DNA from 3 places in the Streptomyces sp. 840.1 genome. Region 1 is predicted to be linked to each of the others. Evidence: riboswitches for the same ligand, from Rfam matches in the RefSeq annotation. Region 1 holds a riboswitch; each other region holds the start of a gene.

The links. A riboswitch is a leader RNA that binds a small molecule or an ion and turns the genes downstream of it on or off. The one in region 1 is predicted to bind cyclic di-AMP.
Region 2: it holds a riboswitch for cyclic di-AMP, as region 1 does, so the genes downstream of both, EDD93_RS14885 (transglycosylase family protein) here and EDD93_RS05500 (NlpC/P60 family protein) in region 1, are expected to answer to the same signal.
Region 3: it holds a riboswitch for cyclic di-AMP, as region 1 does, so the genes downstream of both, EDD93_RS23115 (M23 family metallopeptidase) here and EDD93_RS05500 (NlpC/P60 family protein) in region 1, are expected to answer to the same signal.

The regions. Positions count from the first base shown of each region.
Region 1 covers NZ_RJUU01000001.1:1,221,605-1,232,115, reverse strand. Annotated here, with positions in the region: gene EDD93_RS05535 (ATP-binding protein) at 11-1,309, shown strand; gene EDD93_RS05530 (response regulator transcription factor) at 1,293-1,997, shown strand; gene EDD93_RS05525 (GNAT family N-acetyltransferase) at 2,017-2,778, opposite strand; gene EDD93_RS05520 (C40 family peptidase) at 2,821-3,870, opposite strand; gene EDD93_RS05515 (hypothetical protein) at 4,228-4,581, shown strand; gene EDD93_RS05510 (carboxylesterase/lipase family protein) at 4,695-6,368, opposite strand; gene EDD93_RS05505 (TetR/AcrR family transcriptional regulator) at 6,487-7,260, shown strand; gene EDD93_RS05500 (NlpC/P60 family protein) at 7,330-8,523, opposite strand; cyclic di-AMP (ydaO/yuaA leader) riboswitch at 8,522-8,684, opposite strand; gene pcrA (DNA helicase PcrA) at 8,940-10,511, shown strand, end outside.
Region 2 covers NZ_RJUU01000001.1:3,248,203-3,258,713, forward strand. Annotated here, with positions in the region: gene EDD93_RS14855 (glycosyltransferase family 2 protein) at 1-188, shown strand, start outside; gene EDD93_RS14860 (GtrA family protein) at 185-586, shown strand; gene EDD93_RS14865 (SurA N-terminal domain-containing protein) at 724-1,380, shown strand; gene EDD93_RS14870 (nucleoside triphosphate pyrophosphohydrolase) at 1,412-2,380, shown strand; gene EDD93_RS14875 (cytochrome P450) at 2,390-3,703, shown strand; gene EDD93_RS14880 (transglycosylase family protein) at 3,809-4,795, shown strand; cyclic di-AMP (ydaO/yuaA leader) riboswitch at 5,166-5,337, shown strand; gene EDD93_RS14885 (transglycosylase family protein) at 5,342-6,106, shown strand; gene eno (phosphopyruvate hydratase) at 6,415-7,695, shown strand; gene EDD93_RS14895 (septum formation initiator family protein) at 7,794-8,264, shown strand; gene EDD93_RS14900 (DUF501 domain-containing protein) at 8,345-8,884, shown strand; gene EDD93_RS14905 (Ppx/GppA phosphatase family protein) at 8,940-9,881, shown strand; gene EDD93_RS14910 (NAD(P)/FAD-dependent oxidoreductase) at 10,378-10,511, shown strand, end outside.
Region 3 covers NZ_RJUU01000001.1:5,068,085-5,078,595, reverse strand. Annotated here, with positions in the region: gene EDD93_RS23140 (alkaline phosphatase family protein) at 8-1,195, opposite strand; gene EDD93_RS23135 (DUF5998 family protein) at 1,195-1,791, opposite strand; gene EDD93_RS23130 (bifunctional GNAT family N-acetyltransferase/acetate--CoA ligase family protein) at 1,884-4,769, opposite strand; gene EDD93_RS23125 (HPr family phosphocarrier protein) at 4,942-5,223, shown strand; gene EDD93_RS23120 (GntR family transcriptional regulator) at 5,423-6,133, opposite strand; gene EDD93_RS23115 (M23 family metallopeptidase) at 6,354-7,151, opposite strand; cyclic di-AMP (ydaO/yuaA leader) riboswitch at 7,164-7,330, opposite strand; gene EDD93_RS23110 (pitrilysin family protein) at 7,542-8,924, opposite strand; gene EDD93_RS23105 (pitrilysin family protein) at 8,951-10,327, opposite strand.

The DNA.
Region 1 (10,511 bases):
CGATCGGGGCATGCCAGCCGCCACCACCCGAGCCGCCAGCTCCCTCAACCCCGATCCGGAGGAGCCACCGCTGCGCAAGCTGTACCGCAGCGCCGACGGACGGCTGCTCGGCGGCGTCGCACGCGGTCTCGCCGGACACCTCGGGCTGCCGGTCGCCTGGGTGCGGTTCGTCTTCCTCGGACTGTTCTTCGCGGACGGCCTCGGCGCGCTCCTGTACGCGGTGTTCTGGATCGTCGTGCCGCTCGGCGTCGGCGGCGTGGACAGCCCGAGGTCCGTCTTCGAGACCGCCCCCGACGGCAGGCGCCGGCTCCGCAAGCCCGACCGGGGCCAGGTCTTCGCCCTCGTCGCCCTGCTCATCGGCGCCGTGATCTTCGTCGGCAACGTCGACATGGGGAGCAAGGCCGACCGCTACATCTGGCCGACCCTGCTGATCGGCGCCGGTTCCGTCCTGGTCTGGCGGCAGGCCGACAACGCCCGCCGCGCCCGCTGGATGGAGGTCGGCAGCCGCCGCCGGGTCCTCAACCTGGCCCGGGGGCTCGCCGGAGTCGCCCTGGTCGGCCTCGGCCTGGCCGGCTTCATGGTGGTGCGCGGCTCCGCCGCCCAGCTCGGCAACGTCCTCACCGCGGCCATCGCCGTACTCACCGGCATCGCCCTGCTGGCCGGTCCCTATCTCGTCCGGATGACCCAGGACCTCTCCGAGGAACGCCTGATGCGCATCAGGGCCCAGGAGCGCGCCGAGGTCGCCGCCCATGTGCACGACTCCGTCCTGCACACCCTCACCCTGATCCAGCGCAACGCGGAGGACCCGGGCGAGGTGCGCAGACTGGCCCGCGCCCAGGAGCGCGAGCTGCGCAACTGGCTCTACAACCCCGAGGGCACCGGCAAGGACGAGGACGACGAACCCGAGACCCTGGCCGAGGCCGTCAAACGCGCCGCAGCCGAGGTCGAGGACAAGCACGGCGTCCCGCTGGAAGTCGTCGTCGTGGGCGACTGCCCGCTCGACGAGAAGCTGACCGCACAGATGCAGGCCGCACGCGAGGCGATGGTCAACGCCGCCAAGTACGGTGGCGAGGGCGGCGCCGTACAGGTCTACGCCGAGGTCGAGGGCCGCACGGTCTTCGTCTCGGTGCGCGACCGGGGGCCGGGGTTCGACCTGGACTCCGTACCGGGGGACAGAATGGGCGTACGAGAATCAATCATCGGCCGGATGCAGCGCAACGGCGGTACCGCCCGGCTGCGTTCGGTGCCCGGCGGGGGCACGGAAGTCGAGCTGGAGATGGAGAGGACGAGCGATGAACGGGACCACTGAGGCGACCGGGGGCCACGCGGACCCGGAGCGCCGGGTACGAGTCGTGCTCGTCGACGACCACCGGATGTTCCGGACCGGCGTACAGGCCGAGATCGGCCGCACCGAGGAGACCGGCGTCGAGGTCGTGGGCGAGGCCGCCGACGTCGACCAGGCCGTCACCGTCATCACGGCGACCCGCCCCGAGGTCGTCCTCCTGGACGTGCACCTCCCGGGCGGCGGCGGCGTCGAGGTGCTGCGCCGCTGCGCCCCGTTCATGGGCGCGGTGGAGAACCCGGTGCGCTTCCTCGCGCTGTCCGTGTCGGACGCCGCCGAGGACGTCATCGGGGTCATCCGGGGCGGCGCCCGCGGCTACGTCACCAAGACGATCACCGGCGCCGACCTGGTCGACTCGGTCTTCCGGGTGCAGGACGGCGACGCGGTGTTCTCGCCCCGGCTGGCCGGCTTCGTCCTCGACGCCTTCGCCTCGACGGACGCGCCGCCGGTCGACGAGGACCTCGACCGGCTGACCCAGCGCGAGCGCGAGGTGCTGCGGCTGATCGCGCGGGGCTACGCCTACAAGGAGATCGCCAAGCAGCTGTTCATCTCGGTGAAGACGGTCGAGTCGCACGTCTCGGCGGTGCTGAGGAAGCTCCAGCTGTCCAACCGGCACGAGCTGACCCGCTGGGCGACGGCCCGTCGGCTGGTCTGAGACCGGCGGGCCCGCCGGCTCAGGCCGGGTCGAGCGAGATGTTCAGCTTCTCGCCGACCCTGCGGTAGCCGATGCCCGCGTAGATCCGTTCCACATCGGCGTCGCCCGGCTCCAGCCAGACCACCCGGCAGCCCTGCTCGAAGGCGGTCGCGGTGAGCCGGGCGGAGAGGTCGGCGCCGATGCCGCGGCGCCGGAACTCCGCGGCGACGGCCAGGCCCACCAGCTCGCTGAGGCCGTCGACCGGCACCGAGCAGCCGCCCGCGCCCGCCGGGACGCCCTCCAGCGTGGCGAGCGCGGCGACCCCGCCGTTCGCCGCCGCGTCGCGCAGCCACTTCGCCTCGCCGCCCTCGGGCTCGCCGGTCCCGCCGTACCCCAGGTGCTGTACGAGGGCGGCGGCGTCGAACTCCGCGGCCGTGATCGGTTCGGCCGTCACCAGACCGTCCACCGGCTTCGGCGGCAGCAGGCCGCCGGGCGCGCAGGCCATGACCGGGGCCCGGTTCTCGACGGTGAACCCGGCTGCGAGCAGCGCGGGTTCGACCGCCGGCGCCCAGCTGGGCAGGTACTCCAGGCGCGGCATCCGGTCCCGTTCACGGAAGCCCGCGATGAGGGCGTCGATGTCCTCCGGTGCCGGTTCGGCGCCCTGGTCCGGGATCGCGTAATTGGCGTACTTCAGCGACCAGTTCACGTTGTGGCGCACCGTGAACGGGCCGACCCGGTAGTGGTCCGGGGAGCGGAGGGCGAGCGTACGGGCATGGGTCTGGACGTCGAAGTCCATGGGCATGAGTGGGTGTCCCTCGGTCCGGTCGGTCGGAAGGTCGGGAGCCTATGCCACCCGGGCCGCTCCGGCGAAGGGCATTTCGTCGATCGGTGCGATGCGGACCGGGGCTCCGGGGCGCGGGGCGTGGATCATCCGCCCGTTGCCGATGTAGAGGCCGACATGGCTGATGCCCGAGTAGAAGAACACCAGATCCCCGGGGGCGAGTTCGGAGCGTGAGACGCGCCGGCCGGCGTTGATCTGGGTGTACGTGGTCCGGGGCAGCGAGACACCGGCGGAGCGCCAGGCGGCCTGGGTGAGGCCGGAGCAGTCGAACGAGGAGGGGCCGGTGGCGCCCCAGACGTACGGTTTGCCGAGTGCCCCGTACGCGAAGGCGACGGCCGAGGCGGCGCGGGCGTTGGGCGCCCGGTCGGAGCCGCGGGGGGCGCTGCGGTCGGCGTGACCCGTGCCCCGGCCGCCGTCGTCGGAGGCGTCGTAGGCGGCGCGCTGGGCGGGAGAGAGGCGGGCCAGCAGTTTGCGGGCCTCGGAGAGCTTGGACCGGACCGTCGCCTTGTGCTTCTGGAGATCGGCCTGGCGGGCGGTGAGCGCGGCCAGCTGCCCCGCCGCCTCGGACCGCAGCTGGGCCACGTCCGCGACCTGGCGCTGCACGGCGCGGAGCTCGTCGCTCCGGCCGGCGGCGGCCCGCTCCACGTACGAGGCGCGCTGCAGGTACTGGTCGGGGTCCGAGGAGAGCGCCAGCTGCAGCGACGGGTCCAGGCCGCCGGCGCGGTACTGCGCGGCGGCGTACGAACCCAGCTCCTCGCGCGAGGCGTTGAGCCGCTCGGTCCTGCGGGCGGCCTCGTCGCGCATCGCGTCGATGGCCTCGGCGGTGGCGGCCGTCTTCACCTTCGCACCGTTGTACTGCTCGGTGGCGACCTCCGCCTCCCGGTACAGCCGGTCCACCTGGGCCTTGACCTGGGCGGCGGACGGCGTCGGGTCGGCGTGCGCGGATCCCGGCAGCGCGGCAGCGGTCGCGGCCCCGGCGAGGGCGAGGGTCGCTGCGGTGCGGGCAGCAGAGCCGGTGTACGGGCGCTGCTTTGGTTTCCGGTGCGCGGCCACGAGGGCGGTGGTCCTTCCTGTCGACTGCCCGCCGGGGCCTACCGGAGGGCCCGCCCGGTCCGGCGGCGGGTCACCAAAAGGGGGAGCGGCCCGCCGCCGGATCTCTCGGCGGGGCGGCCGGACGGTGCCGTCCGGGTGCGGAGCGGCGGTGATCCGGTCACCTGGTAGGGACGCTAAACCCGGGGCACGGGGAAGAGTCGTAATGACGCTTATTGCCCGAATTTGGCGCTGCGTTGTTGTTGGGTGACCGGAATAATTGCACCAGAGTAAGGCAATTGGTGCATTCATGAGTCAAGCATCCAGTAAGCCTGACCTGGCTGCCGATGCCTGATATGGCCAGGGCTAGGGTGCGGAACCATGCGTGTACTCATCGATGTCTTCGTCGCCCTCCACATCATCGGGATCGCCGCCCTGCTGGGGGGTTTCCTCACCCAGATGAAGGCGATGGGCGCGGGGACGGCGCGGTTCGTGCCGGGGATGCTGCACGGCGCGCTGACCATGCTGGTCACCGGGATCGCCCTGGTCGGGCTCGACCAGGCCGACGACCACCCCGTGAACAACGTCAAGATCGGCATCAAGCTGCTGATCCTCGTCGTCGTCCTCGGGCTCGTCTACGTCAAGCGGGACGAGGAGAGGATCGACAAGGGCCTCTTCGCGGCGGTGGGCGGGCTGACGATGGTCAACATCTTCATCGCCACGATCTGGACCTGAGCACACCCGGCCTGAGTCCACCCGGCCTGAGCACACCCGGTCCGAGCACTCCGGGCCCGCGCGCCCGGGGCCCGAGCGCTCCGGGCCCCGGGCCCTCCCGCCGCGAGGGGCCGTCAGCTGCCGATGCCCTGCCAGAAGCCGCACCGGTGTTCCTGGGCGAGGTCGACCGGTTCCGTCCTCCCCGGTTGCAGCGGCTGGACGTGCCGCGCCGTGCCGAACCGGGGCCAGGGTGCCGCCCCGTCGCCGTTCGGGTCGCCGGTGTGTGCGAACCGGGCCCAGTAGCGCACCATCGTGTCGGCGAGCCGGTGCTGAGCGGCTGTGGCCGGACCGGGGAGCTGCTCGTCGTCGAAGAGGTACTGCAGCTCGCTGCCGTGGAACGCCCCGGTGGGGAAACCGGGCTTCTTGAGCGAGCTGAACCAAGGCGCCTCGTCGTCGCCGAACTCGTAGGCGTAGGTCGGCACGTACCGGTCCAGGGCCTGGTCCCGGTCGAGGACCGTGCACCCCCAGGCCCAGTCGCTGATGACGGTGGACAGCGCCTCGCCGGGGGAGTGGAAGCGGCCGGTGGGGTAGCGGGCCAGGACGCGGGCCGCGTCGCCCGTGCTGAAGAGTGCGCCGATCTGCTGCCGGTAGTCGGCCTCGGTCGTCGTGCTGCCGGTCACCGCTTCGATGGCCGCGGTGAACAGACGGTGTTCGTCCCTGGTCGTTCCCTGGATGACGGGCACCCGGTTGAAGCGGCCGGTGGCGAAGGCCCGTTCCGGGCTCACGGGCAGTACGCCGCCGCCGACCGAGGGCCCGGACCCGAGTCCGTAGTCGGACCACTTGAGGAGTTCCGGCACGGATGTGCCGCGCAGGCAGGTCGCCGCTGTCCGCAGGTCGGGGCAGCCGGCCTCGGCCGCCACGTCGAGCCCGTGCCGCTCGCGCTCCGCGCGTGGCAGCGGGAACCACGTCGCCGGACCCGGTGACCATTTGCGTCCCGCGCACTGGGCGCTCTGCAGGATCGCCTTCTGGAAGAGGCCCGCCGACCCCGGCGCCGCGAGGTGCGCGCAGACGCTGGTGCCGCCGGCGGACTCGCCGAAGATCGTGACGTTCGCCGGATCGCCGCCGAACGCCGCCGCGTTGCGCCTCACCCACCGCAGCGCGGCCTGCTGGTCCTCCAGGCCGAAGTTGCCCGACAGGTGCCTGGCCGCACCGTGGTCGAGCGCGGGATGGTCGAGGAATCCGAAGATGCCAAGCCGGTAGTTGAAGCTGACCACGATCACCTTGCCCGTACGGGCCAGGCGCTGTGCGTCGTAGAGGCTCCCGGCGCCGTTGATGTAGCCGTTGCCGTGGATCCACACCATCACCGGCAGCGCGCGGGCGCTGCCGCGCAGCGGTGTGGTGACGTTCAGATAGAGGCAGTCCTCGCTGAGGCTCTGCCGGTCGATGAGCCCGCCCGCCTGTGCGCACCGGCTGCCGGGTTCGGTCGCGCTCCGCACGCCCGGCCAGGACGCGGCCGGCCGGGGTGAGGCCCAGCGCAGCCGGCCGACCGGCGGGGCGGCGTAGGGGATGCCCTGGAACATCCGGGTGTCCCTGCCGAGGCGGCCCTCGACCGAGCCGGTGTCCGTCCTGACCACGGTGGCGGGCCCGCCACGGCCGTTCCCGGCGCGATGTGCGGCCTGCGTGCTTCCGGCCGCGCCGCTGATCATGGCGGAGCAGAGCAGAACGGTCAGCAGGGCCCGTAAGCGCGGCCGCACCGCGACCTGCGGTCCGCGCTGCCCCGGCGAGGGGGTCCGGCGTAGAGGATTCACAGCAGTTCACTTCCTCGAACAGTTCGTGTGGGGTCCACACTAATATAAAGTGTGAGGCACGCACGAAGTCAATGCCCCTGCGGACGGGGACATTGCGGAGGGGCATGGTGGACGGGACATGGAGATGAGCTCGATGCCGGCGGGTGACGACGATCGGCTGCCGCCCGGCCTCGCCCTGGCATGGGGGCTGCCCGTGAAGACGGGGCGGCTGGGCCGGAAGCCCTCGCAGAGCGTCGAGGGAATCGTCGAGGCGGCTGTCGGGCTGGCCGACGCGGAGGGCTTCGCGGCCCTGTCCATGCCGAACGTCGCGAGGCGGGTGGGGCTCACCGCCAACGCGGTCTACCGGTACGTCAGCTCACGGGACGAACTGCTGGTGCTCGCCGCCGAGGCGGCCTGGGGCCCGGCGCCGGAGCTGGAGACCGGTACGGAGCGGTGGCGGGCCGCGGCCACCACCTGGACCAGGGCGATGATCGAGCGGTGCGACACCCACCCCTGGCTGCCGGACCTGCCCACCCGGGGGGCGCCCGCGACCCCGAACCTGCTGCGCTGGACGGAGGTGCTGCTGGCGGCGCTCACCGGTGCCGGTCTGAGCGCCGCCGAATCACTGGGGTGCGCGCTGCTGCTCGACGGCTACGCGCGGCGCATCGCCAGTGCCCGCCGTGATGTGCGCGACAGCAGCGCGGCCCCGGTCCGGTCCGCCGCCGTGGCGCGGTTCCTGCGCCCGCTCCTGCACGAGCACGGATATCCGATTCTGGCGTCCATGATGTCGCGCGACGAATACGACGACGACATCGGCGACGACGACGTCGACTTCGGCCTGACCCGGATCCTGGACGGAATCGAGGTCCTGATCGCCCGACGGACGGGAGAGCCGCCGCCGACGACGAGCTGACGCCGGGCCGACGGCGAACCGACGGCGGACCCTGATCCGAACGAGAGGCCCTGATCCGGACGGAAGACCCTAGCCGGGGCGCACGCTCCCGTAGATCGGCATGTAGTAGATCGACTCCTCGCGCACGTTGGCCCCCGGCTTCGGCGCGTGGATCATCATGCCGTCGCCCTTGTAGATGCCGACGTGGCTGATGTCGTCGTAGAAGAAGACCAGGTCCCCGGGCTGCAGATCGTCCGTGGCGATCCGGGTGCCGACGTTCACCTGGTCCCAGGTGGTCCGCGGAATGGTGACGCCCGCAGCCTTCCAGGCCGCCTGGGTCAGCCCCGAGCAGTCGTACGAGGACGGGCCGGTCGCCCCCCAGACGTAGGGCTTGCCGAGCTGGGCCCTGGCGAACGCGAGGACCTTCTCGGCCTTCGTCGAGGCGCTGCTGTCCGAACCCGAACCCGAACCCGAACCCGAACCCGAACCGGTGCCGGTGCCCGTGCCCGAGCCCGTTCCGGTGTCCGAGCCGGTGCCGCTTCCCGCCTCCTTGGCCTTGCGGTCGGCCTCGGCCTTCGCGGCGGCCTGCTTCTTCGCCAGCTCCGCCGCCTTGCGCTTGGCCTCGGCCTTCTTCTTCTGCTCCAGCTCGGCCAGCCGCGCCTTCTCCTCGGCGGTCAGCTTCGACAGCAGCGTGCGCGCCTCGGTCAGCTTCGTCTGCACGTTCTGCTTGCTGGTGCGCAGCTTCGTCTGCGTCGCGGTGAGCGTCTCCAGGCTCGTCACCGCCTCGGCACGCTTCTTCGACGCCTCGGCCTGCTTCGTACGGAAGTCCGTGACGGCCTGCTGCTGGTTCGAGGCCATCCGGTCCATGAGATGGGTCTGGTCGAAGAACGACTGCGGGTCGTTGGCCAGGAAGAAGGTGGCGGTCGGCGCGAGCGCCCCGTCGCGGTACTGGGCGGCCGCGTAGTTGCCGAGGGTGCGGCGGGCGTCGTTCAGCTTGTCGGCGCGCTCGGCGATGTCGTCCAGCAGCGTGTCCACCTTGGTGCGCTGCTCGGCGGACGCCTCTTTCGCCTCGTCGTAGTGCTGGGTGGCGGTGCCCGCCTCCCGGTACAGGGCGTCGACCTTCTTCTGGACGTCCTCGATGCCGGGCTTCGGGGCCGGGGCCGCGAGCGCGCTCTGTGTGGACAGCAGGGTCACCGAGGCGAGTGCGGCCGTCGTGAACCCGATGGCGGGGACGCTGCTGCGCACCCGGGGGCGCGGTTTGCGATGCGATGCCAAGGCCGGCATCTCCTTCCGTGGACCGCCTACCGGGTTAGCTGTCGGGTTCGGGCGGAACGGAAGGCTGCCCTACGGTCCTATGGGGGTTTCGGACCGATTCACCCCGGTGCTGCGTGTGGGTCCCCGGTTCCGGACCCCTGGAGGCAGCCCGGATTCGGCGTGGACGCCCGCTCGGCGTGGTTCGCCTCTGGGGGTACGGGCCGTCCGAACGAGCACGCTAGCCAACTCATGGTGCCGCTGTGAAGGTTGATGTTCGATATGCCCGATACGTTTCCGTGACCTTATGGAAGCCGTAAGGTTCGGCCCGGCGCGGCGCGCGAGTTCCCTACGCAGGGTGGACCGGGCATCGCGGTGTGTGGCCCCGGACGGTGTGTTTTCCCATGCGGCTCCGGGGTGTCAGTGCGGCCGCCTAGACTCGGACAGCGATGAGCAGCCTCTTTGACGACAGTTTCCTGGCCGGCCTCCAGCACACGGAGGAAGGGCCCCCGCCGCCCCCCGAGGACTCCGCACCCGAAGCGGTGCCGGAGGACCTCTTCTCAGGCGTGTTCGACGGGCCCCCGCCGCCCCGCGACGCGTACTACCGGGACGGCGCCCACCGCCCGGTCATCGATGCCGCCGCGCTGCTCGACGGGCTGAACACCGAGCAGTGTGCCGCCGTCGTGCACGCGGGCTCCCCGCTGCTCATCGTCGCCGGGGCCGGTTCCGGCAAGACCCGGGTGCTGACCCACCGCATCGCCCACCTGCTGGCCGAGCGCGGCGTGCACCCCGGCCAGATCCTGGCGATCACCTTCACCAACAAGGCCGCGGGCGAGATGAAGGAGCGCGTCGAGCAGCTCGTCGGCCCCCGCGCCAACGCCATGTGGGTCATGACCTTCCACAGCGCGTGCGTACGGATCCTGCGCCGCGAGTCGAAGAAGCTCGGCTTCACCTCCTCGTTCTCGATCTACGACGCCGCGGACTCCAAGCGGCTGATGGCCCTGGTCTGCCGCGATCTCGACCTCGACCCGAAGCGCTTCCCGCCGAAGTCGTTCACGGCGAAGGTGTCGAACCTGAAGAACGAGCTGATAGACGAGGAGACCTTCGCCGGCCAGGCGACGGACGGTTTCGAGAAGACCCTCGCCCAGGCCTACGCGATGTACCAGTCCCGGCTGCGCGAGGCCAACGCGCTGGACTTCGACGACATCATCATGACGACGGTGCACCTGCTCCAGGCCTTCCCCGACGTCGCCGAGCACTACCGCCGCCGCTTCCGGCACGTCCTGGTCGACGAGTACCAGGACACCAACCACGCCCAGTACACGCTCGTACGGGAGCTGGTCGGACCGGCCGGTGCCGCCGACGCACCCGGCGAGCTGTGCGTCGTGGGTGACGCCGACCAGTCGATCTACGCCTTCCGCGGCGCGACGATCCGCAACATCCTCCAGTTCGAGGAGGACTACCCGGACGCGACCACGATCCTGCTGGAGCAGAACTACCGCTCCACCCAGACGATCCTGTCCGCGGCCAACGCCGTCATCGAGCGCAACGAGAGCCGCCGCCCGAAGAACCTCTGGACCAACGCCGGTTCCGGGACCCGGATCACCGGCTACGTCGCGGACACCGAGCACGACGAGGCGCAGTTCGTCGCGGACGAGATCGACCGGCTGACCGACGCGGGCGACGCCAAGGCCGGTGACGTCGCGATCTTCTACCGGACGAACGCGCAGTCCCGTGTCTTCGAGGAGATCTTCATCCGGGTCGGCCTGCCCTACAAGGTCGTCGGCGGTGTGCGCTTCTACGAGCGCAAGGAGGTCCGGGACGTCCTGGCCTACCTCCGGGTGCTGTCCAACCCCGAGGACACGGTCCCGCTGCGCCGCATCCTGAACGTGCCCAAGCGCGGCATCGGCGACCGGGCCGAGGCGATGATCGACGCCCTGTCGCTGCGCGAGAAGATCACCTTCCCGCAGGCGCTGCGCCGCGTCGACGAGGCGTACGGCATGGCCGCGCGTTCCGCCAAC
Region 2 (10,511 bases), 2.0 Mb from region 1:
TCACCCTCCTCGTCGTCGTCACCGCACTCGCCGGCGTCCAGATGGTGATGGTCGGGGTGGTCGGGGAGTACGTCGGCCGGATCTACTACGAGGTGAAGCGCCGCCCGCACTACCTGGTGCAGGACACCAACACCCGGCTCCGCCGCCCGGAAGCGGCACCGGAACCCCTGGAGTTCGTACGCCGATGACGGTCAAAGGACAGCTGGTCCGCTTCGCCCTCGTGGGCGTCGTGAACACCGGCACGTACTACGGCTGCTACCTCGCCCTGCTCACCCGGCTCCCCTACATAGCCGCGCACGCGGTCGCCTTCGCGCTCAGCATGGCCGGTTCGTTCTTCCTCAACTCCTGGTTCACCTACCGGACCAGACCCACCTGGCGGAAGTTCCTGCTCTTCCCGCTCACCAACGCCGCCAACTTCGTCATCACCACCGGCGGCGTCTACCTGCTGGTCGACCTGGCCGGCTTCAGCAGCCGCTACGCCCCGCTGGTCGCGGCGGCGGCCGCCATCCCGATCACCTTCGTGGTCTCGCGCACGATCATGCTGCGACCGGACACACCACCGAAACCCCCCGTACCGGTGCGCTGACAGGCCGGCCCGGGACCCCACATCCCCAACTCCTCCCGACTCGTTGGTCGAATCAGTGGCCCAGACCCGTTCCACTGCCTAACATCGATCACCGCAAGGCTTTGTGCATCGCCGCACAATCTCCTCGGGAGGCTCCTTTGCACCGCCGCCGTCGCACCGCGCTCACCGTCTCCGCCGTGACCCTCGTCGCAGCGCCCCTCCTCTCCGCCTGCGGCAGCCAGGCCCACCCCGGCGCTGCAGCCGTCGTGGGCGGCGACCGGATCGCGGTGTCCACCGTGCAGGCCCAGGTGGCGGACGTGCGCGACGCGCAGGGCAACTCCGCGCAGGCGGTGCAGGCCACCGACCAGTCCGGCCAGCTCGTCCGCGCCAAGCTGCACGGGATCATCCTGGACCGGGTCCTGGACCGGGCCTCGGCGGACGCCGGGGTCACCGTCAGCCGCGCGGAGATCCAGCAGATGCGCCAGTCGGCCGTCGCCCAGTACAAGGGGGAGAAGGGGCTGCAGGCCGCGGTGCTCCAGGAGCGCTGGCTCGCGCCCGGCCAGATCGACGCCTTCCTGCGCGAGCAGATCCAGCTGACCAAGCTCTCCCAGGCACTCGGCGCGGACCCGTCGACCCCGGCCGGCACGAAGGTACTCGGCGACACCCTGACGAAGGCCTCCAAGGCCCTCGCGGTCGACGTCAACCCGCGCTACGGCAGCTGGGACAACAAGCAGATCCAGCTCGGCGACTACAAGGCCCCCTGGATCAACCAGGTGACCAAGCCCGAGCCGACCACGGCGGAGGCCGGGGCGTAACAGCGGCCGCGCGGCCGGGTAGATTCGCAGCGTGAACGCTGAAGACCCCGGCCGTATCGTCCTGCTCACCGCCAGCCACCGCGTCGCGCCCGGACTGCTGTCCTGGCCCGCCTGGCAGACGCTGCACGCCGCCGACCGGGTGCTCTGCGGGGAGCCCGGCCAGCCGCAGCTGCCGTACCTGCGCGAGGCGGGCATCACCGTCGAGCCGGCCGTTCCCGACGCCGAGGAGCTCGTCGCCTCCTGCGCGGGGGGCCGGACCGTGGTGGTCCTCACCGGCGGCGAGGGCAACCAGCCGCTGACCGACGGGCTGGCACGGCTGGCCGGTTCGGGGCGGGTGCAGATGCCGGACCTGGAGCTGCTGCCCGGTTCCTACGACCTGCCGGGCGCACGCCTCCTCGATCTCGTCCAGGTCATGGACCGGATCCGGATCGAGTGCCCCTGGACCTCGCAGAAGACCCACAAGGGCCTCGCCAAGTACGCCATCGAGGAGGCGTACGAGCTCGTCGAGGCGATCGAGGACGGCGACCGCGAGGAGCTGCGCGAGGAGCTCGGCGACGTACTGCTCCAGGTCGTCTTCCACGCGCGCATCGCCGAGGAGGACGAGCAGGAGCCGTTCTCGGTGGACGACGTCGCCGCCACCCTCGTCGAGAAGCTGATCCACCGCCACCCGCACGTCTTCGGCGACGAGACCGCCGAGACCCCGGAGGACGTCCACGCACACTGGCTGCGGACCAAGGCGATCGAGAAGCAGCGCGAGTCCGTCACCGACGGCGTCCCCCTCGGCCAGCCCGCCCTGGCACTCGCCGCGAAGCTGGCCGGCCGCGCCGCCACCGCCGGACTCGACGTGCCGCTCCCCGAGGGCGAGGCCGGCGACATCGGCTACCGCCTCCTCGCCCTGGCCGTCCGCGCCCAGGAGGACGGCACCGACCCGGAAGCCGCCCTGCGCGCCGCCGGCCGCGCCTACCGGGACGCCATCAGGACGGCGGAGGGCAACGGATAACGTCGGGGGGTGAACGACAGCCCCGCCGACACCGGCCCCGCCCACCCGGCCGACGCCGTGCCGCCCGCCCCCGAACTCTTCACGTGGGAGTTCGCCACCGACCCGTACCCCGCGTACGCCTGGCTGCGCGAGCACAGCCCCGTCCACCGCACCACGCTGCCCAGCGGGGTCGAGGCCTGGCTGGTGACGCGGTACGCGGACGCCAGGCAGGCCCTCGCCGACGCCCGGCTGTCCAAGAACCCGGCCCACCACGCCGAGTCCGCGCACGCCAAGGGGAAGACGGGGATCCCGGGCGAGCGCAAGGCGGAGCTGATGACGCATCTGCTGAACATCGACCCGCCCGACCACACCCGGCTGCGGCGTCTGGTGTCCAAGGCGTTCACGCCCCGGCGCATCGCGGAGTTCGCGCCGCGCGTGCAGGAGCTGACGGACCGCCTCATCGACTCCTTCGCCGAGAAGGGGGAGGCGGACCTCATCCACGAGTTCGCCTTCCCTCTCCCCATCTACGCGATCTGCGACCTGCTGGGCGTCCCGCCCGAGGACCAGGACGACTTCCGGGACTGGGCGGGCATGATGATCCGCCACGGCGGCGGCCCGCGCGGCGGGGTGGCCCGCTCCGTGAAGAAGATGCGCGGATATCTGCTCGAACTCATCCACCGCAAGCGCGAGAACCCCGGGGACGACCTGATCTCGGGGCTCATCCGGGCGAGCGACCACGGTGAGCACCTGACCGAGAACGAGGCCGCCGCGATGGCCTTTATCATCCTGTTTGCCGGTTTTGAGACGACAGTGAACCTCATCGGCAACGGCGTACACACCCTGCTGGGTCACCCGGAGCAGCGCGAGCGGCTCCAGCGGTCCCTGGCCGAGGGGGAGACGGGGCTGCTGGCCACCGGGGTCGAGGAACTGCTGCGGTTCGACGGCCCGGTGGAGCTCGCGACCTGGCGCTACGCCACGGAGCCGCTGACCATCGGCGGGCAGCGGGTCGACGCGGGCGACCCCGTGCTCGTGGTGCTCGCCGCCGCCGACCGGGACCCGGAGCGCTTCGACGGCCCGGACACGCTCGACCTCTCACGGCGTGACAATCAGCACCTCGGCTACGGACACGGCATCCATTACTGCCTGGGAGCACCGCTCGCCCGGCTGGAGGGACAGGCCGCGCTGGCCACGCTGTTGAAACGCCTTCCGGACCTGCGACTTGCGGGGGAAGCTGCCGATTTGCGCTGGCGTGGCGGGCTCATCATGCGTGGACTGCGCACGCTCCCGGTGGAGTTCACCCCCGGGGCCGTCGCCGGTGAAGGTGACACTCTGTCAACATTGTGACTTTCGCGTGATCTCCGCTGCATCGACTTGTGACACACGTTCGAGTCCCGCTAGGTTCACCGTTCGACTCACCAGTCACTTGTCAGTCACACGGAAGGCATTCCCATGGGCTCCGCGAACGGCAGACACCGTCGCCCTCGGCAGGCACCCGCGATCATCGTCGCCGCAGGCGTGACCGGATCGGCCATCGCCATCCCGCTGCTCGGTGCGGCAGGTGCGCACGCCGCCGACGCCTCGACCTGGGACCGGGTCGCGGAGTGCGAGAGCGGCGGCATGTGGAGTGCCGACCTCGGCAACGGTTTCTACGGCGGCCTGCAGTTCTCGCAGGAGGTCTGGAAGTCCTACGGCGGCGATGCGTACGCCCCGCGCGCGGACCTCGCCAGCCGCTCGCAGCAGATCGCCGTGGCGGAGAAGGTGCTGGACGACCAGGGGCCGAAGGCGTGGCCCAGCTGCGCCGTCCTCTCCGGCCTCGCCGCGGACGGATCCATGCCGGGCGTCGACCCGGGCGTCGATCCGGCCGCCACCCCGGCCGCCGACCCGTCAAAGAGCGCGGACCCGTCCGCGAGTGCCGACCCGTCGAAGAGTGCTGACCCGTCGAAGAGCGCCGACCCGTCGGACGACGCGGCCGAGGACAGGACGAAGGCCCCGTCGGACGACACCACGGCCGACCCGGCCGGCAGCAAGGACCGCAAGCCGGACGCCTCGGCCTCCCCGGACGCCACGCCTCCGGCTTCCGGCTCCTCCGGCTCCTCCGGCGCGACCGGCCCCGCAGACGGCCGGGACGAGGCCTCCCCGGACGCCGAGGCGGGCGGCAAGCACCGCGGCGCCCCGGCCCCGGAGCGGACCGGCGACGGGCGGGACTCGGGGCGGCACGCCTCGCGCGGCGAGGGTGCCGGGCGCGCCGAGGGTGCGCCTGCCGCCGACGGCACCTACACCGTCCGGCCCGGCGACAACCTCTGGGCGATCGCCGACGCGCAGGAGCTGCCCGGCGGCTGGACCGGGCTGTACGAGGCCAACAAGGCGGCCGTCGGCTCCGACCCGGACCTCATCCTGCCCGGTCAGCACCTCGACCTCGGCGTGAAGACCGGCTGAAAGCGGCTGGGGGCGACCGGCTGAGGCCCAGTCAGGGCCGCCCTGGGAGCCGTCGCGGAAACGACCGTGGGAACGGTCTGATCAACAGCTGAAAACACCTCGGATCCGGGGTACTTAAGAGGCCTATGTCCCACTTTGAACTAAGTGAGACATGGGTCTCTTTGCGTGAACTGGCGCGTCTTGTCCGTGAGCTCCCTCCGCATCCGTTCCGACCTGCGCAAACAGGCGTTTATCCGATGCAAGGAAGGGCTGTTTATCCGGTATGTCCTTCTTTGAATGTAGGGGTTGCGTGTGTTTACGGTCAGAACCGCTCGCACCGCGGGCCCCGTCGACCGTCACGCCGAATCCTGCCGTCGGTCGAAGGGAACAGACGCGTAAAGCGCCGTAGGCAGGAGCGGGGGACCCAGGTAAGTGCCGGGCCCGATCGTCGCAGGACGGATCAGGACCGGCTTGGGGTTAAGTCGTGCGCTAGGACGCGCGACCGGGCAACTCACTTGGCCCGAACCCGACAGCTCACCTCGCAGGCGTCGGTGAGGAGAAGTCTCGATGCTGCTTAACAGCAAGGGCAACAAGCACCGCCGCCCGTCCAAGGCCGTCCGTATCGCCACCCTCGCCGGTGTGACCGGTGCCGCCATCGCCGTGCCCCTGATGGGTGCCACCGGCGCCTCCGCCGCCTCCGTCTCCACGTGGGACGCGGTCGCCCAGTGCGAGTCCGGCGGCAACTGGTCCATCAACACCGGCAACGGCTACTACGGCGGTCTGCAGTTCTCGCAGTCCAGCTGGGCCGCCGCCGGCGGTACGCAGTACGCGGCCCGCGCCGACCTCGCCAGCAAGTCCCAGCAGATCGCCGTGGCCGAGAAGCTCCTCGACATGCAGGGACCGGGCGCCTGGTCCTGCGCCGGTGCCGGCAACCTGAGCAACGACGGTGTGGACCCGGGCGTCGACACCGGCTCCGCCGCCCCCAAGCAGGAGTCCGCCCCCAAGCAGGAGTCCGCTCCCAAGCAGGAGTCCGCCCCGGCCCAGCAGGCCGAGCCGAAGAAGGCCGAGCGCACCGAGGCCCCGGCCACCAACCGCTCGGAGCGCTCGACCGCCCCCAAGGCCGAGCAGAAGAAGACCGTGACCACCCCGACCGGCGAGAAGGTCAAGAAGGGTGACGGCGAGTACAAGGTCGTCACCGGCGACTCGCTGAGCAAGATCGCGGCCGACCACGACGTCAAGGGCGGCTGGGAGCAGCTGTTCAAGCTGAACAAGGACATCGTCAAGGACGCCGACATGATCTTCCCGGGTCAGCAGCTGCACCTGGTGAAGTAGTTCGGCACTCTCCTCGCCGATCGCCCGGCCCGGCCCGCGTCTTCCCCTCCACGCGTGCCGGGCCGGGGTCCGTCGGTCGCCGGTCCGCGGGCTCGGCGGCCCGGGAATCTCCGGGCCGATTGTTCAACTGTTGTAGTTACTGGTCAGTAAATTTCTGGCTGTTCGCCCCGCTATGACCGCTCTTGGGTCCTTTTTCGTCCCAGGGGACGGGCGGGCGGCCGACTGAGACGGCCGGGCCGGTTAGGCTCTTGTCGCAAGGCCAAAGTGACCCTGCACAACCAGCGTCATATCCCAGAAGGAGATGCCTCGTGCCGTCCATCGACGTCGTCGTAGCCCGGGAAATCCTCGACTCCCGGGGCAACCCCACGGTCGAGGTCGAGGTTGGCCTCGACGACGGCAGCACGGGTCGTGCTGCCGTTCCGTCCGGAGCCTCCACCGGTGCGTTCGAGGCCATTGAGCTTCGCGACGGTGACCCCAACCGCTACCACGGGAAGGGCGTCGAGAAGGCGGTCCTCGCCGTGATCGAGCAGATCGGCCCGGAGCTCGTCGGCTACGACGCGACCGAGCAGCGGCTGATCGACCAGGCCATGTTCGACCTGGACGCCACCGAGAACAAGGGCTCGCTCGGCGCCAACGCCATCCTCGGCGTCTCGCTCGCCGTCGCCCACGCCGCGTCCGAGGCCTCGGACCTGCCGCTGTTCCGCTACCTCGGTGGCCCGAACGCGCACCTGCTGCCCGTCCCGATGATGAACATCCTCAACGGTGGGTCGCACGCCGACTCCAACGTGGACATCCAGGAGTTCATGATCGCCCCGATCGGCGCGGAGTCCTTCTCCGAGGCCCTGCGCTGGGGCGCCGAGGTCTACCACACCCTGAAGAAGGTCCTGAAGACCAAGGGCCTGTCCACCGGACTCGGTGACGAGGGCGGCTTCGCGCCGAACCTGGAGTCCAACCGCGCCGCGCTCGACCTCATCGTCGAGGCGATCAAGGAAGCCGGTTACGCCCCCGGCAAGGACATCGCGCTCGCGCTCGACGTCGCCGCGTCCGAGTTCTACAAGGACGGCACGTACGAGTTCGAGGGCAAGTCCCGCTCGGCCGCCGAGATGACCGAGTACTACGAGGAGCTCGTCTCCGCGTACCCGCTGGTCTCCATCGAGGACCCGCTGTACGAGGACGACTGGGCCGGCTGGAAGGTCATCACCGACAAGATCGGCGCCAAGGTGCAGATCGTCGGCGACGACCTCTTCGTCACCAACCCGGAGCGCCTGGCCCGGGGCATCGAGGAGGGCTCGGCCAACGCCCTGCTCGTCAAGGTCAACCAGATCGGTTCGCTGACCGAGACCCTGGACGCCGTCGAGCTGGCCCAGCGCAACGGCTTCAAGTGCATGATGTCCCACCGCTCCGGCGAGACCGAGGACGTCACCATCGCCGACCTCGCGGTCGCCGTGAACTGCGGCCAGATCAAGACCGGCGCCCCGGCCCGCTCGGACCGTGTCGCCAAGTACAACCAGCTGCTGCGCATCGAGGAGATCCTCGACGACGCCGCGGTGTACGCGGGCCGCTCGGCGTTCCCGCGGTTCAAGGGCTGACAAGCCCGACCGGGTCCAGCGACCCGGCCTCCGTCCGTCCCCGCACTCGGTCCCGTACCGTGTGCGGGGACGGACGTGCGTAATGGGGAGGCGGAGACATGGCCGCGAAGGACCGGGACCGGTTCTCCACCGCGACCCGGCTGAGGCTGCTCGGTGAGCAGACCGCAGCCCGCGTCTACCGTTCCCAGAGCAAGCGCCAGGCCCGCCGCTCCCGCCTCACCGGCCGGGCGGCCTTCCTGGCCCTGGTCGTCTGCTCCCTGATCGTCGCCCTCGCGTACCCGATGCGGCAGTACGTGTCGCAGCGCGACGAGATCGCGGATCAGGAGCGGCTCGCGCAGGAGGCCGAGGCACGCACCGAGGAGCTGCGCGACGAGAAGGCGCGCCTCCAGGACGACGCCTACATCAAGCGGCTGGCCCGTGAGCACCTGCACTACCTTCTTCCGGGGGAGACCGGCTACACCGTGGTCGATCCCGACGCGGTCAAGGAGCGCAACGGAGAGCCGGACGAGTCCGGCCGACCGTGGCACTCCAACCTGTGGGACGGCGTCGACAGCGCCGACCGTGGCTGACCCGCGTTCCCGTCATTTCGCATTTCCCCGTTCGTCTGCGGTACCGCAGTTCAAGGGGCCCGATCAGAACCTAGGCAGGCATGGAAACGCCCCCTCCCCAGACCGAGTCCACCGCGCCCACCGACGCGGACATCGCCGCGTTCCAGCAGCAGCTGGGGCGCCCGCCGCGTGGGCTGCGCGCCATCGCGCACCGCTGCCCGTGCGGCAACCCGGACGTGGTCGAGACGCAGCCCCGGCTGGAGGACGGTACGCCGTTCCCCACGACGTACTACCTGACGTGCCCGCGTGCGGCGTCCGCGATCGGCACGCTGGAGGCGAACGGGGTCATGCGGGAGATGACCGAGCGCCTCGGTACGGATCCCGCGCTGGCGGCCGCGTACCGGGCCGCGCACGAGGACTACATCGCGCGGCGTGACGCCATCGAGGTGTTGGAGGGCTTCCCGAGCGCGGGGGGCATGCCGGACCGGGTGAAGTGCCTGCACGTGCTCGTGGGGCACTCGCTGGCCGCGGGGCCGGGGGTGAACCCGCTGGGGGACGAGGCGATCGCGATGCTGCCGGAGTGGTGGCGCAAGGGCCCGTGCGTGTCGCCGTGCGGCGGGCCGGACTCGGACGAGGGCTGACCCGGGGGCTCCGCCCCCGTACCCCGATCCTCAAACGCCGGAGAGGCTTGAAGACATGACGCGTGTGGCCGCCATCGACTGCGGTACCAACTCGATCCGTCTGCTGGTGGCGGACGCCGACCCCGCAACCGGGGAGTTCACCGAGCTCGACCGGCGGATGGAGATCGTCCGGCTCGGCCAGGGCGTCGACCGGACCGGGCGGCTCGCCCCCGAGGCGCTGGAGCGGACGTTCGCCGCGTGCCGGCAGTACGCGGCGGTGATCAAGGAGCACGGCGCCGAGAGGGTCCGCTTCGTCGCCACCTCGGCCTCCCGGGACGCGGAGAACCGGGACGACTTCGTCCGGGGGGTGCTGGACATCCTGGGCGTCGAGCCCGAGGTGATCAGTGGTGACCAGGAGGCGGAGTTCTCCTTCGACGGGGCCACCAAGGAGCTCGCCGGGCGCGACGACCTGGCGAAGCCGTACCTCGTCGTGGACATCGGCGGCGGCTCGACCGAGTTCGTCGTCGGCGACGACCGGGTGCGGGCGGCCCGGTCCGTGGACATCGGCTGCGTGCGGATGACCGAGCGCCATCTCTCGCGGGACGGCGCGGTCGTCGACCCGCCCACGCCGGAGGCGGCCGACGCGATCCGCGCGGACGTCGCCGCCGCGCTGGACCTGGCCGGGCGCAGCGTCCCGCTCACCGGGGCCGGCACGCTCGTGGGCCTGGCCGGCACGGTCACCACGGTGGCCGCGATCGCACTGGGCCTGGAGGAGTACGACTCGGCGGCGATCCACCACTCACGGGTCTCCCTGGAGCAGGTCCGGGAGATCACCGGGCGGCTGCTCTCCTCGACCCACGCCGAGCGTGCCGCGATCGGCGCGATGCACCCGGGACGGGTCGACGTGATCGCCTCCGGGGCGCTGATCCTGCTGGCCGTCATGGAGCGGACCGGGGCCCACGAGGTGGTCGTCAGCGAGCACGACATCCTCGACGGGATCGGCTGGTCCGTCGCGTAGGGCCTGTCCGGCGGGCGGGCCGCTGAGCGCCCTCCTGAGGCCTGCGCGCGGGGCCTGGGAGGGCGGGGTGCCGGTGGGTGCACAAACCTTGCTCATACGCATTCCTGCCTGCACCTTTGAGCCGCTGAGGGTCACCCCGGGGAGCCCTTCGGGGACACGCCGCGACGAACTTCGTGAACTTCTTCACAAGGAATTGGGTCCGTGGGGGCGGACTTCTGCTCCGGACGGGCCCGCAGGAGCGTGTGCGGGGTCACTCGCGGCGTGAACGGAGTGGTTCCGGGAGTGTTGCGGGAGTGTGAACCGGGCGGGTGGTCCACCTCGCCCGGTGACTCAAGGGCCAGCTCACAAGCGGTGAACAACGTTCGCCACGGCGCTGTGGTTCCCTGCCGGGGCCATGACCTGGGTCACGTGGGCGGCGAAGTGTAGCAGAGGGTGGGCCATACCTTGTGAAGGGGCTCACGAGCTCGCCCCCCGGGAGGGGTGGATACTCGATGGCATGAGCACCACGGAGCGTCCCAGGATCCTCGTAGTAGGCGGTGGGTACGTAGGCCTGTACGCAGCTCGGCGCATTCTGAAGAAGATGCGCTACGGAGAGGCGACCGTCACGGTCGTCGACCCCCGGTCGTACAT
Region 3 (10,511 bases), 3.8 Mb from region 1:
ACCGAGTTCAGGAGCGTACTTCGAGGAGCGGGACGAGCTGCTCGACGGGGGTCATCGAACCGTGCATGCCCACCATCGCGGACTCGTGGGGCTCGTTGTCGGAAGCGATGATCACCACGTCGTCGTGGGCCGCGGCGACCACGTCACCGATCCGGCCGACGACCCGGTCGTCGACGCGGGGACCGAACCAGCCCGCCGCCACCGCCTCGTCCCGGCTCGCCACCCAGAACTGCTCGCCGAGCACCTCGCGCCAGACCGTCAGCACATCGGCCTCGGCACCCGGGACGGCGTACACATGGCGGGCGCGGCCCTCGCCGCCGAGCAGCGCGACACCGGCGCGCAGCTCCCAGTCCTCGTCGAAGTCGATCCGGGACTGCTCGTCGAACGGGATGTCGATCATGCCGTGGTCGGCGGTGATGTACAGGGCCGAGCGCGGCGGGAGCTGTTCCGCCAGCCGCCTGGCCAGTCCGTCGACGTGCATCAGCTGGCCGCGCCAGGCGTCGGAGTCGACGCCGAAGCGGTGCCCCATGCCGTCGACCTCGCTGTAGTAGGTGTAGACGAGCGAGCGGTCACCGGCGGCCAGCCGCTGGGCCGCGACGTCCATCCGGTCCTCGCCGGTCAGCCGGCCGAGGAACGAGCCGCCGCTGAGCGCGACCTTGGTGAGCGGGGTCTGCTCGAAGGAGGGCGCGGACACCTGCGCGGTACGCACTCCGGCCGCGTCGGCCAGCGTGAAGACGGTGGGATGCGGCTGCCAGACCTTGGGCTCCGCCCAGGGCCGCCAGCGCAGCTGGTTCATCAGCGCGCCGGTCGCCGGATTGCGCACGGTGTACCCGGGCAGGCCGTGCTCGCCCGGGGGCAGCCCGGTACCGACCGAGGCCAGCGAGGTCGCCGTGGTGGCCGGGAAACCGGCTGTTATCGGGCGGCCGGTGCCGCCGCGCGAGGTGGGCAGCAGCGAGTACAGGAAGGGCGCCTCGTCGGGATGGGCCCTGATCTGCTCCCAGCCGAGGCCGTCGATCAGGAAGACGCAGTTGCGGTCGGCGGGCGTGAGCTCCGCGATCGCCTGCGTGAACCCCGGCACACCCTGTCCCGCGACGAGCGTGGGCAGCAGATCGGCCAGCGAGCCGCTGCCGTACTCGGGCACGGGGGCGGTGTCGACGCCCAGCGGCTCCGGGTCCTGCCAGGCCGGCTGGGCCATCAGCGGTCGGCCGAGGCGGTCGCGGCCGTGGCCTCCGAGAGCGCCTGCGCGAAGGCGAGGGTCTGGCGCACGGTGTCGGGGCCGTCGCCGGCCTCGCTGACCCGCAGGCTCAGGTCGTCGGCGGTGGAGCTGCCGGTGTAGCCGTGGTCCGCCTCGCAGTTGGGGTCACCGCAGGCGGCGGGCTCCAGGTCGATCCGGGAGACCGCGCCCCAGCCGATGGTCAGGACGACCTCGCGGGGCAGCGTGCCGGGGACGTACTTCTCCGGGTTGGCCACGACGCGGCTCACCACGACCGAGGAGATCCGGTCGAGCTTGACCGACTCGGTCGAGGTGGTGGCGTAGGGCGTCGGGGAGCTGGTGTCGGCGTTCTGCTCGTCGGTGTGGCTGACGACGAAACGGTTGTCCGTGAGCACCAGGACGGTGACGTGCCGGCGCACCTCGTTGGAGTCGAAGGTGGTCTCCTGGTGCACCAGGTACGAAGCGACCGGCTCCCCGCCGACGGCGGCCTCCACCGCCTCGGCCACGAGGGCCGGGTAGTAGCCACTGCGCTCGATCGCCGCGCGCAGCCCCTGGGTCGTCGTACCGGTCTTAGCCATACGGACCATCCTACGGGGGGCTGGTGGCTGCCGGGGACGTCCCGCCCGCCCCGCGCCGGACGGCGTCCGGGGGCGGCGCGGACCGGGGCTGGTCAGTAGTTGGAGAGCCGGCGGGGGCCGAGGTCGGTACGGGCCGGGGGCGGCGAGAGCCGGACGCTCGCCCCGAGGACCGTCAGCCCCTGGGTGGCGACCACGACGGGCTCCAGGGCGACGGCGACCACCTCGGGGTGGTCGTCGACCAGCAGCGAGACCCTGAGCAGGAGTTCTTCCAGGGCCGCGGTGTCCACGGGCGCCGAGCCGCGCCAGCCGAAGAGGACCGGGGCGGCCCGGATCGAGCGGATCAGCTCGGCGGCGTCCCGGTCGGTGGCCGGGACCAGCCGGTGGGCGGTGTCGCCCAGCAGCTCGGAGGGCGCGCCCGCCAGGCCGAAGGAGAGGACGGCGCCCGCGGCCGGGTCGATCGTTGCCCGTACGACGGTGTCGACCCCGCGCGGCGCCATGGCCTGCACCACGGGCCGGAGCTCGGCTGGCTTGCCCAGCAGTTCGGTCAGCTCGCCGTAGGCGCGGCGCAGTGCCGCCTCGTTGGCGAGGTCCAGCCGGACACCGCCGAGGTCGGCGCGGTGGCGCAGGTGGGGTGCGGTGGTCTTCAGCGCGACCGGGTAGCCGAGTCGCGCTGCGGCGGCGACGGCCGCCTCGGCGTCGGGGGCGGGCAGCGTCGGCCGGACGGTGATGCCGTAGCGGGCCAGCAGCTCGCGGGCCTCGTCGGGCGACAGCGGCCTGCCGCGCGGATCGGGGTCCTCGCCGAGCAGGGCCTCGATATGGGCTGCGGCGCCCGGCTCGTCGATGGTGTCGTCGAGGAACTCGGGCACCTTGCCGGGGACCGCCGCCTGGCGTCGCCACTGGGCGTACTTGACGGCTTCCGAGAGCGCGCGGACGGCGCGTTCGGCGGCCGGGTACGCGGGGATCCGGCCGGTGGCGCGGGCTCCCCCGGGGGCGGTCGCCGCAGGCTCGGTGTCCGGTCCGCCGGGCGGCGCGGGGTCCGCCGGGGGCGCTGTGGTGAGCGGTGTCGTGGCCGGGGGCGGCGCCTGGCCGGGGCGCTGCTGGGCCACCGTGCTGGTGGCCGCGGCAAGGGCCTCCGCGAGGCCGCCGATCTCCACGTGGACGACGGCCACCGGCTTGGCCGGTCCCGCGGCGGCCGCCGTGTGCAGGGCGGTGGCCAGCACCTCGCCGTCGCCCTGCTCGGCCTCGCCGTCCTCGCCCACCCAGGGGATCGCCGTCACGATCACCGCGTCGCAGCCCTCGTCGGCCAGCGCCTCGGCCAGCGCGTCCCGGAAGTCCTGCGGGGTGGCGGCGGTGGTGAGGTCGCGCGGCGGACGCGGGCGGAGCCCCTCGGCCAGGCAGGCGTCGTACGTGAGCAGCCCGAGGGACTCGGAGTTGCCGAGGATCGCGACGCGGCCGCCCGCCGGGAGCGGCTGGTCCGCGAGGAGCAGGCCCGCGTCGACCATCTCGGTCACCGTGTCGACGCGGATCACGCCCGCCTGCCGCATCAGCGCGGAGACGGTGGCGTCCGGGATCCGGCTGATGGGTACGGCGTGGCCCGGCGGGGTGGAGCCGCTGTGCCGGGCGCCCTTCACCACGACCACCGGCTTCACGGCGGCGGTACGCCGGGCGAGGCGGGTGAACTTGCGGGGGTTGCCGAGCGATTCGAGGTACAGCAGGGCGACATCGGTGTCCGGGTCCTCGTACCAGTACTGGAGGAAGTCGTTGCCGGAGATGTCGGCGCGGTTCCCGGCCGAGATGAAGGTGGAGAGTCCCGCTCCGCGCCGGTAGAGCCCGGAGAGCAGCGCGATGCCGATCGCGCCGGACTGGGTGAACAGGCCGATGCGCCCGGACGCGGGCCGTTCCGGGGCGAGCGAGGCGTTCAGCCGGACCGCCTCGGAGTTGTTGATGACCCCGAAGGCGTTCGGGCCGATGATGCGCATGCCGTACGAGCGGGCCTGGCGCACCAGTTCGCGCTGGCGTTCGCGGCCCTCGGCGCCCCACTCGGCGTATCCGGCGGACAGGACGACGAGCCCCTGGACGCCGTGTTCCCCGCAGTCCGCGACGGCCTCGGGCACCCGCTCGGCGGGTACGGCGACGACGGCGAGGTCGACCGGTTCGCCGATCCCGCCGAGGGAGCGGTGGGCGGGTACCCCGTCGATGGTGGCCTGATCGGCTGCGTAGGCGCTGTTCACCGCGTAGGTGCGGCCGGTGTAGCCCGCGCCCAGGAGGTTGCGCAGGACCGTGCGGCCGACCCCGCCGGGGTTGCGCCCGGCGCCGATGACGGCGACGGAGCCGGGGGCGAGCAGCCGCTGCACGGACCGCGCCTCGGCCCGCTGTTCACGGGCGCGCTGGACGGCGAGCGACTCGGCGGTGGGTTCGAGGTCCAGGGTGAGGTGGACGGAGCCGTCCTCGAAGCTGCGCTGCTGGGTGTACCCGGCGTCCCGGAACACCTTGATCATCTTGTTGTTGGCGGGCAGCACTTCGGCGGCGAAGCGCCTGATGCCGCGCTCGCGGGCGACGGCCGCGATGTGTTCGAGCAGCGTGGAGGCGACGCCCCGGCCCTGGTGCGCGTCCTGGACGAGGAAGGCGACCTCGGCCTCGTCGGCCGGGGCGGAGGCGGGCCGGCCCGTGGCGTCGATCCGGTCGTAGCGGACGGTGGCGATGAACTCGCCGCCCACCGTGACGGCGAGTCCCACCCGGTCGACGTAGTCGTGATGGGTGAAGCGGTGGACGTCCTTGGCGGAGAGCCGGGGGTAGGGCGCGAAGAAGCGGTAGTACTTCGACTCCGGGGAGACCTGCTCGTAGAAGCTGACCAGCCGTTCGGCGTCGTCCGTGGTGATCGGCCTGATCCGGGCGGTGCCGCCGTCGCGGAGCACCACGTCGGCCTCCCAGTGACCGGGGTAGGCGTGATGCGGGCTCTGCTCCACAGAGGGCTCCATGGGCAAAGCCTACGGCTCCGTCAGCGGTCGCGTGGGGGGCGGGGCCGGGGCAGTCTGGGGGTGGCCGGCCGCCGGCGGGACCGGGCCGCGGAGGGTCTGCGGGTCGGCCGTAGCATCGCGCACTGCATGAGAGACTGGTCTAGACAACCATTGATTCGTGAAGGGCAGAACCATGGCTGAGCGCCGCGTCAACGTCGGTTGGGCCGAGGGCCTGCACGCCCGCCCCGCATCCATCTTCGTCCGTGCCGCCACGGCCTCCGGCGTCCCCGTGACCATCGCCAAGGCCGACGGCAACCCGGTGAACGCCGCGTCCATGCTCGCGGTGCTCGGGCTCGGCGCCCAGGGCGGCGAGGAGATCATCCTCGCGTCCGACGCCGACGACGCCGAGGCCGCTCTGGACCGTCTGTCCAAGCTGGTCGCCGAGGGGCTCGACGAGCTCCCGGAGACCGTCTGACCCAGCGGTCACGACCGCCAGGATTTCCCGCGAAAGAGCCGCGGCACCCCCGACCGGGTGCCGCGGCTCTTTCGTTTTCACGGGAAAGCTTTCCATCGGGCAGACCGCCGAGAACAATGCAGGGCGGCGAATATTCGACGAAACGGGCAGCAGAAAGAATGCCCCGCCGAATAACTGCTCCTTGTATACGGCGTAATTGTTAATGACGGCCGCCGGGGGTGTTTACGGCATGTTGCGAAGTCCTCACCCGGGCGGCCGGGGGTACGGCGGCGGCGCCCGGCCGGCCGGGGCGGCGCAGCCGGTGCGCGGCGGTGGCCCGCTCGGCGTGCTGGGCGGCGAGCGCCCTCGCCCGTTCGGCGTCGCCGCGCGCCACGGCGTCCACGATGGCCCCGTACTCGGCCCAGGCCTCTGCGGGGCGGGCCGGCTGCTCGACCGCGTACATCCAGGCGATCTTGTGCCGGAGCTGGGTGAGCAGCGCGATCAGGCCGGGGCTGCCGGAGGCCTGGGCGAGGGTCTCGTGGAACCAGCCGCCCAGTGAGCGCAGGTCCTCGCCCTCGCCCCGGCGGGCCCGCTCCTGGCCCAATCTGACCAGCCCGCGCAGGACCTTGAGGTGGGCGTCGGTGCGGCGCTGGGCGGCCCGTGCCGCACCGAGCGGCTCCAGGAGCATGCGGACCTCCAGGAGGTCCGCCGCCTCCTGCTCGTCGGGCTCGGCGACGCAGGCCCCGGCGTGCCTGCGGGTGACCACGAAGCCTTCGGACTCCAGGGTGCGCAGCGCTTCGCGCACCGGGACGCGAGAGACCCCGTAACGGCGTGCGAGCACTTCCTCGGTGAGCCGGCTGCCGCGTTCGAAGACACCGGAGACGATGTCGTCACGGATTGCCGTGCATACCGAATGCGCCGGAATGCGCATGTCCGAACCTCCGCCTTAATCCCCGCGAAACGCGGCCGATCGACGCCTGCCCTGTGACTCTATTGCAATGCGGACGCATTTCCGATGCCGGGCCGAAATTCATGAATATCTGCCGGCCCCGGAGACGTTCGGGAACGGGTGCCGGCGGCGGTCCGGCGGCCGGGTACGGCCGAAGGCCCCGGCGCGCTGCCGGGGCCTTCGGTGGGGTGCGGTGTACCGGTCAGACGCTGACGCCGTGGGCGCGCAGATACGCGACCGGGTCCATGTCGGAGCCGTACGAGGGGGTGGTGCGGGCCTCGAAGTGGAGGTGCGGCCCGGTGGCGTTGCCGGTGGCGCCGGAGAGCCCGATCCGGTGTCCCACGTCGACGCTCTGGCCGACGGAGACGTCGATCGAGGAGAGGTGGCCGTACTGGGTGTACGTGCCGTCCGACATCCGGAGCACGATGTTGTTTCCGTACGCGCCGCCCCAGCCCGCCTCGACGACCGTACCGCCGCCGACGGCGACGACGGGGGTGCCGGAGGCGGCGTGGAAGTCGATGCCGGAGTGGCTGCCGGAGGACCACAGGGATCCGCTGGACTCGTAGCCGGTGCTCACGTAGGAGCCCGCGACGGGCAGCCGGAAGGTGCCCAGCCGGGCGCGCTCGGCGGAGCGGGCGGCGCGCGCCCGGCTCTCGCGGGCCTCCTCGGCCCTGGCGGCGGCCTCGGCCTTCTTCTTCGCTTCGGCCTTCTTCCTGGCCTTCGCCTTCGCCTCGGCTTCCGCCTTCGCCTCGGCGGCCTGGTGCCGCTGCGCGTCGGCCTGGGCCTCGATCCGGGCGGCCAGGCCGCCCTCGATGGCGATGATCTGGGAGAGGCCGGTGTCGCCTGCGGCAGGGGCCTCGGTGTCCGCGGCGAGGGCCGGGGAGGCCAGGGAGCCGATGACACCGGCGGTGGCGAGGGTCGCGATGCCGACGGCCTTCGCGCCCCGGCACGTCATACGGCTCGGGGCACGGTGCTTCCCCGTGGCACGGGTGAACGCCATGAAGTGGCTGGTCCTTTCCTTCCTTCTCGCCTACCGGGTTAGCTGACGGGTTCGGAGCAGGAAGGTCTCCTACGGATCCCCGGCCCCATGGAGGCACGGTCATCCGATTCACCCCAGGGACTGTGTGGGTCCCCGGCTCCCCGGGCTCGCGCCTGACGGGGACTCGGCGATGACTGCCCGGTACGTCGCGGATGCGGCATACGAGTGACGGACAGCCGGGCCGACGCTAAGCGGGGGCACTTCCGCGCACCAAACGGACAGGCGGTTTTGTAGCGCATCCCACAGGGCAGACAGGCAACCTCTCCACCAAAGCGGGCAAAAAGGAAGGCCCTGGCGGCAGACGACCCGCCAGGGCCCCGCTCCCGCCCCGCAGTCGGGGGCGGTGGCGGCTCAGCCGGTGACGACCGAGACCTCTCCGATGCCGAGAGCCCTGACCGGCTCCTCGATCTGCGCGGCGTCCCCGACCAGGACCGTGACGAGGCGGTCCTCCGGGAAGGCGTTGACCACGGCTGCCGTCGCCTCGACCGTGCCGGTCTCGGCGAGGCGCGCGTACAGCTGCGCCTGGTAGTCGTCGGCGAGGTGCTGCTCGACCTGGTCGGCGAGGGTGGCCGCGACGGACGCGGCCGTCTCGAACTTCAGCGGTGCCACGCCCACGAGGTTCTGCACGGCCGTCTCGCGCTCGGCGTCCGTCAGGCCTTCGGCGGCCAGGGTCCGCAGCACCTTCCACAGGTCGTCCAGCGCCGGTCCGGTGGACTCCGTGTCCACCGAGCCGCTGATGGCGAGCATCGCGGCGCCGGTCGACCCCGAGGCGGAGTCCCGGGCCGAGGAGCGCAGCACCTGGGCGAAGGCGCGTACGCCGTAGGTGTAGCCCTTCTCCTCGCGCAGCACCCGGTCGAGCCGGGAGGTCAGCGTGCCGCCCAGGCAGTAGGTGCCGAGCACCTGGGCCGGCCAGACGCTGTCGTGCCGGTCGGCGCCGATCCGCCCGATCAGCAGCTGGGTCTGCACCGCTCCGGGGCGGTCCACGATCACCACCCGGCCGGTGTCGTCGGCGGTGATCGGCGGGACCGGCCGGGACGCGGCGGTGTTGCCCGACCAATCGCCCAGGGTGTCGGCGAGCAGGGCGTCCAGGTCGATGCCGGTGAGGTCACCGACGACCACCGCGGTCGCGGTGGACGGGCGGACGTGGGCGTCGTAGAAGGCGCGCACGGCCGCGGAGTCGATCCGCTCGACGGTCTTCTCGGTGCCCTGACGCGGGCGCGACATGCGGGCCGTGGCCGGGAAGAGCTCCTTGGAGAGCTGCTTGGCCGCGCGCCGGGCGGGGTTCGCCTGCTCGTGCGGGATCTCGTCGAGCCGGTTGTTCACCAGCCGCTCGATCTCGCTGTCCGCGAAGGCCGGTGCCCGCAGGGCCTCGGCGACCAGGCCGAGCGCCTTGGCGAGCCGGGAGGCGGGAACCTCCAGGGAGACCCGGACGCCGGGGTGGTCGGCGTGGGCGTCCAGAGTGGCTCCGCACCGCTCCAGCTCGGCGGCGAACTCCTCGGCGCTGTGCTTGTCGGTGCCCTCGGACAGGGCGCGCGACATGATCGTGGCAACCCCGTCCAGGCCCTCGGGCTCGGCGTCGAGCGGGGCCTCCAGGAAGACCTCGACGGCGACGACCTGCTGGCCGGGGCGGTGGCAGCGCAGCACCGTGAGCCCGTTGGGCAGGGCGCCGCGCTCGGGGGCGGGGAAGGCCCAGGGCCTGGCCGTCCCGGGGGCGGGCTGGGGGTGGTACTCCATCGAAACTCCAGTCGCGGCAGTGTCGCTCACTTGTCCGCCCCTTCGTGCGCGTCGGTGTCGGTGGCGGCGTCCGTCCCCGCCTCTTCTGCGGGCTCCGCAGACTCGACGGGCTCGTAGACCAGCACCGCCCGGTTGTCGGGCCGCAGCTGGGCCCTGGCGGCCGCCCGGACCTCCTCGGCGGTGACGTCGAGCACCCGGTGCACGGCGGTCAGGGCGAGCTGCGGGTCACCGAACAGCACGGCGAACCGGCACAGTTCGTCGGCGCGGCCCGCGACCGTACCGAGCCGGTCCAGCCACTCGCGCTCCAACTGTGCCTGGGCGCGCTCCATCTCCTCGGGCGAGGGGCCCTCCTCGGCGAACCGGGCGAGCTCCTCGTCGACCGCGGTCTCGATCCGCGCCACCTCGACGCCGCCGGACGTCTTGACGTCCAGCCAGCCGAGCGAGGGCGCGCCGGCCAGCCGCAGCAGCCCGAATCCGGCCGCGACGGCCGTCCGGTCGCGGCGGACCAGCCGGTTGTGCAGCCGGGACGACTCGCCGCCGCCCAGCACGGTCAGCGCGAGATCCGCCGCGTCGCACTCGCGGGTGCCGTCGTGCGGGAGCCGGTAGGCGGCCATCAGCGCACGCGCCGGGACCTCCTCGCGGACCTCCTCGCGCAGCTCACCGCCGATCACCTCGGGCAGCGTGCCGTCCCGCGGCGGCTGCTTGCCGTCGTGCGACGGAATGGTGCCGAAGTACTTCTCGATCCAGGCGAGGGTCTGCTCGGGGTCGATGTCACCGACGACCGAGAGCACCGCGTTGTTGGGCGCGTAGTTCGTACGGAAGAAGGCCCGCGCGTCGTCGAGGGTCGCCGCGTCCAGGTCCGCCATCGACCCGATCGGGGTGTGGTGGTACGGGTGGCCCTCCGGGTAGGCGAGGGCGGTCAGCTTCTCGAAGGCGGTGCCGTACGGGACGTTGTCGTAGCGCTGGCGGCGCTCGTTCTTGACGACGTCGCGCTGGTTCTCCATGGACTCCTCGTCGAGCGCGGCGAGCAGCGAGCCCATCCGGTCGGCCTCGAGCCACAGGGCCAGCTCCAGCTGGTGCGTGGGCATCGTCTCGAAGTAGTTGGTCCGCTCGAAGCTGGTGGTGCCGTTGAGCGAGCCGCCGGCGCCCTGCACCAGCTCGAAGTGGCCGTTCCCCTTGACCTGGCCCGAGCCCTGGAACATCAGGTGCTCGAAGAGGTGAGCCAGACCGGTGCGTCCCTTGACCTCGTGGCGCGAGCCGACGTCGTACCAGAGGCACACCGCGGCGACCGGGGTCAGATGGTCCTCGGAGAGCACCACGCGCAGGCCGTTGGCCAGACGGTGCTCGGTCGCTGTCAAGCCGCCGGAGCCGGCCTGGGCTGTGGCCGTGTGACCCATGGGCATGTACGTCCCTTCGATCGCGATACTGGATGTGATGCGAGACCTGCCACTGTAAGCAAGCGCACCGACGCCTGGCGAAGTTCCCGTGCCGCGCAAGTCATCGGAAAAGATGGTCCCCGCCCCCTCGGGGCGGGCCCCGAACCCTCCTCGGAACGGGTCGGGAACCGCCTTTGGGACGGGTCGAGGT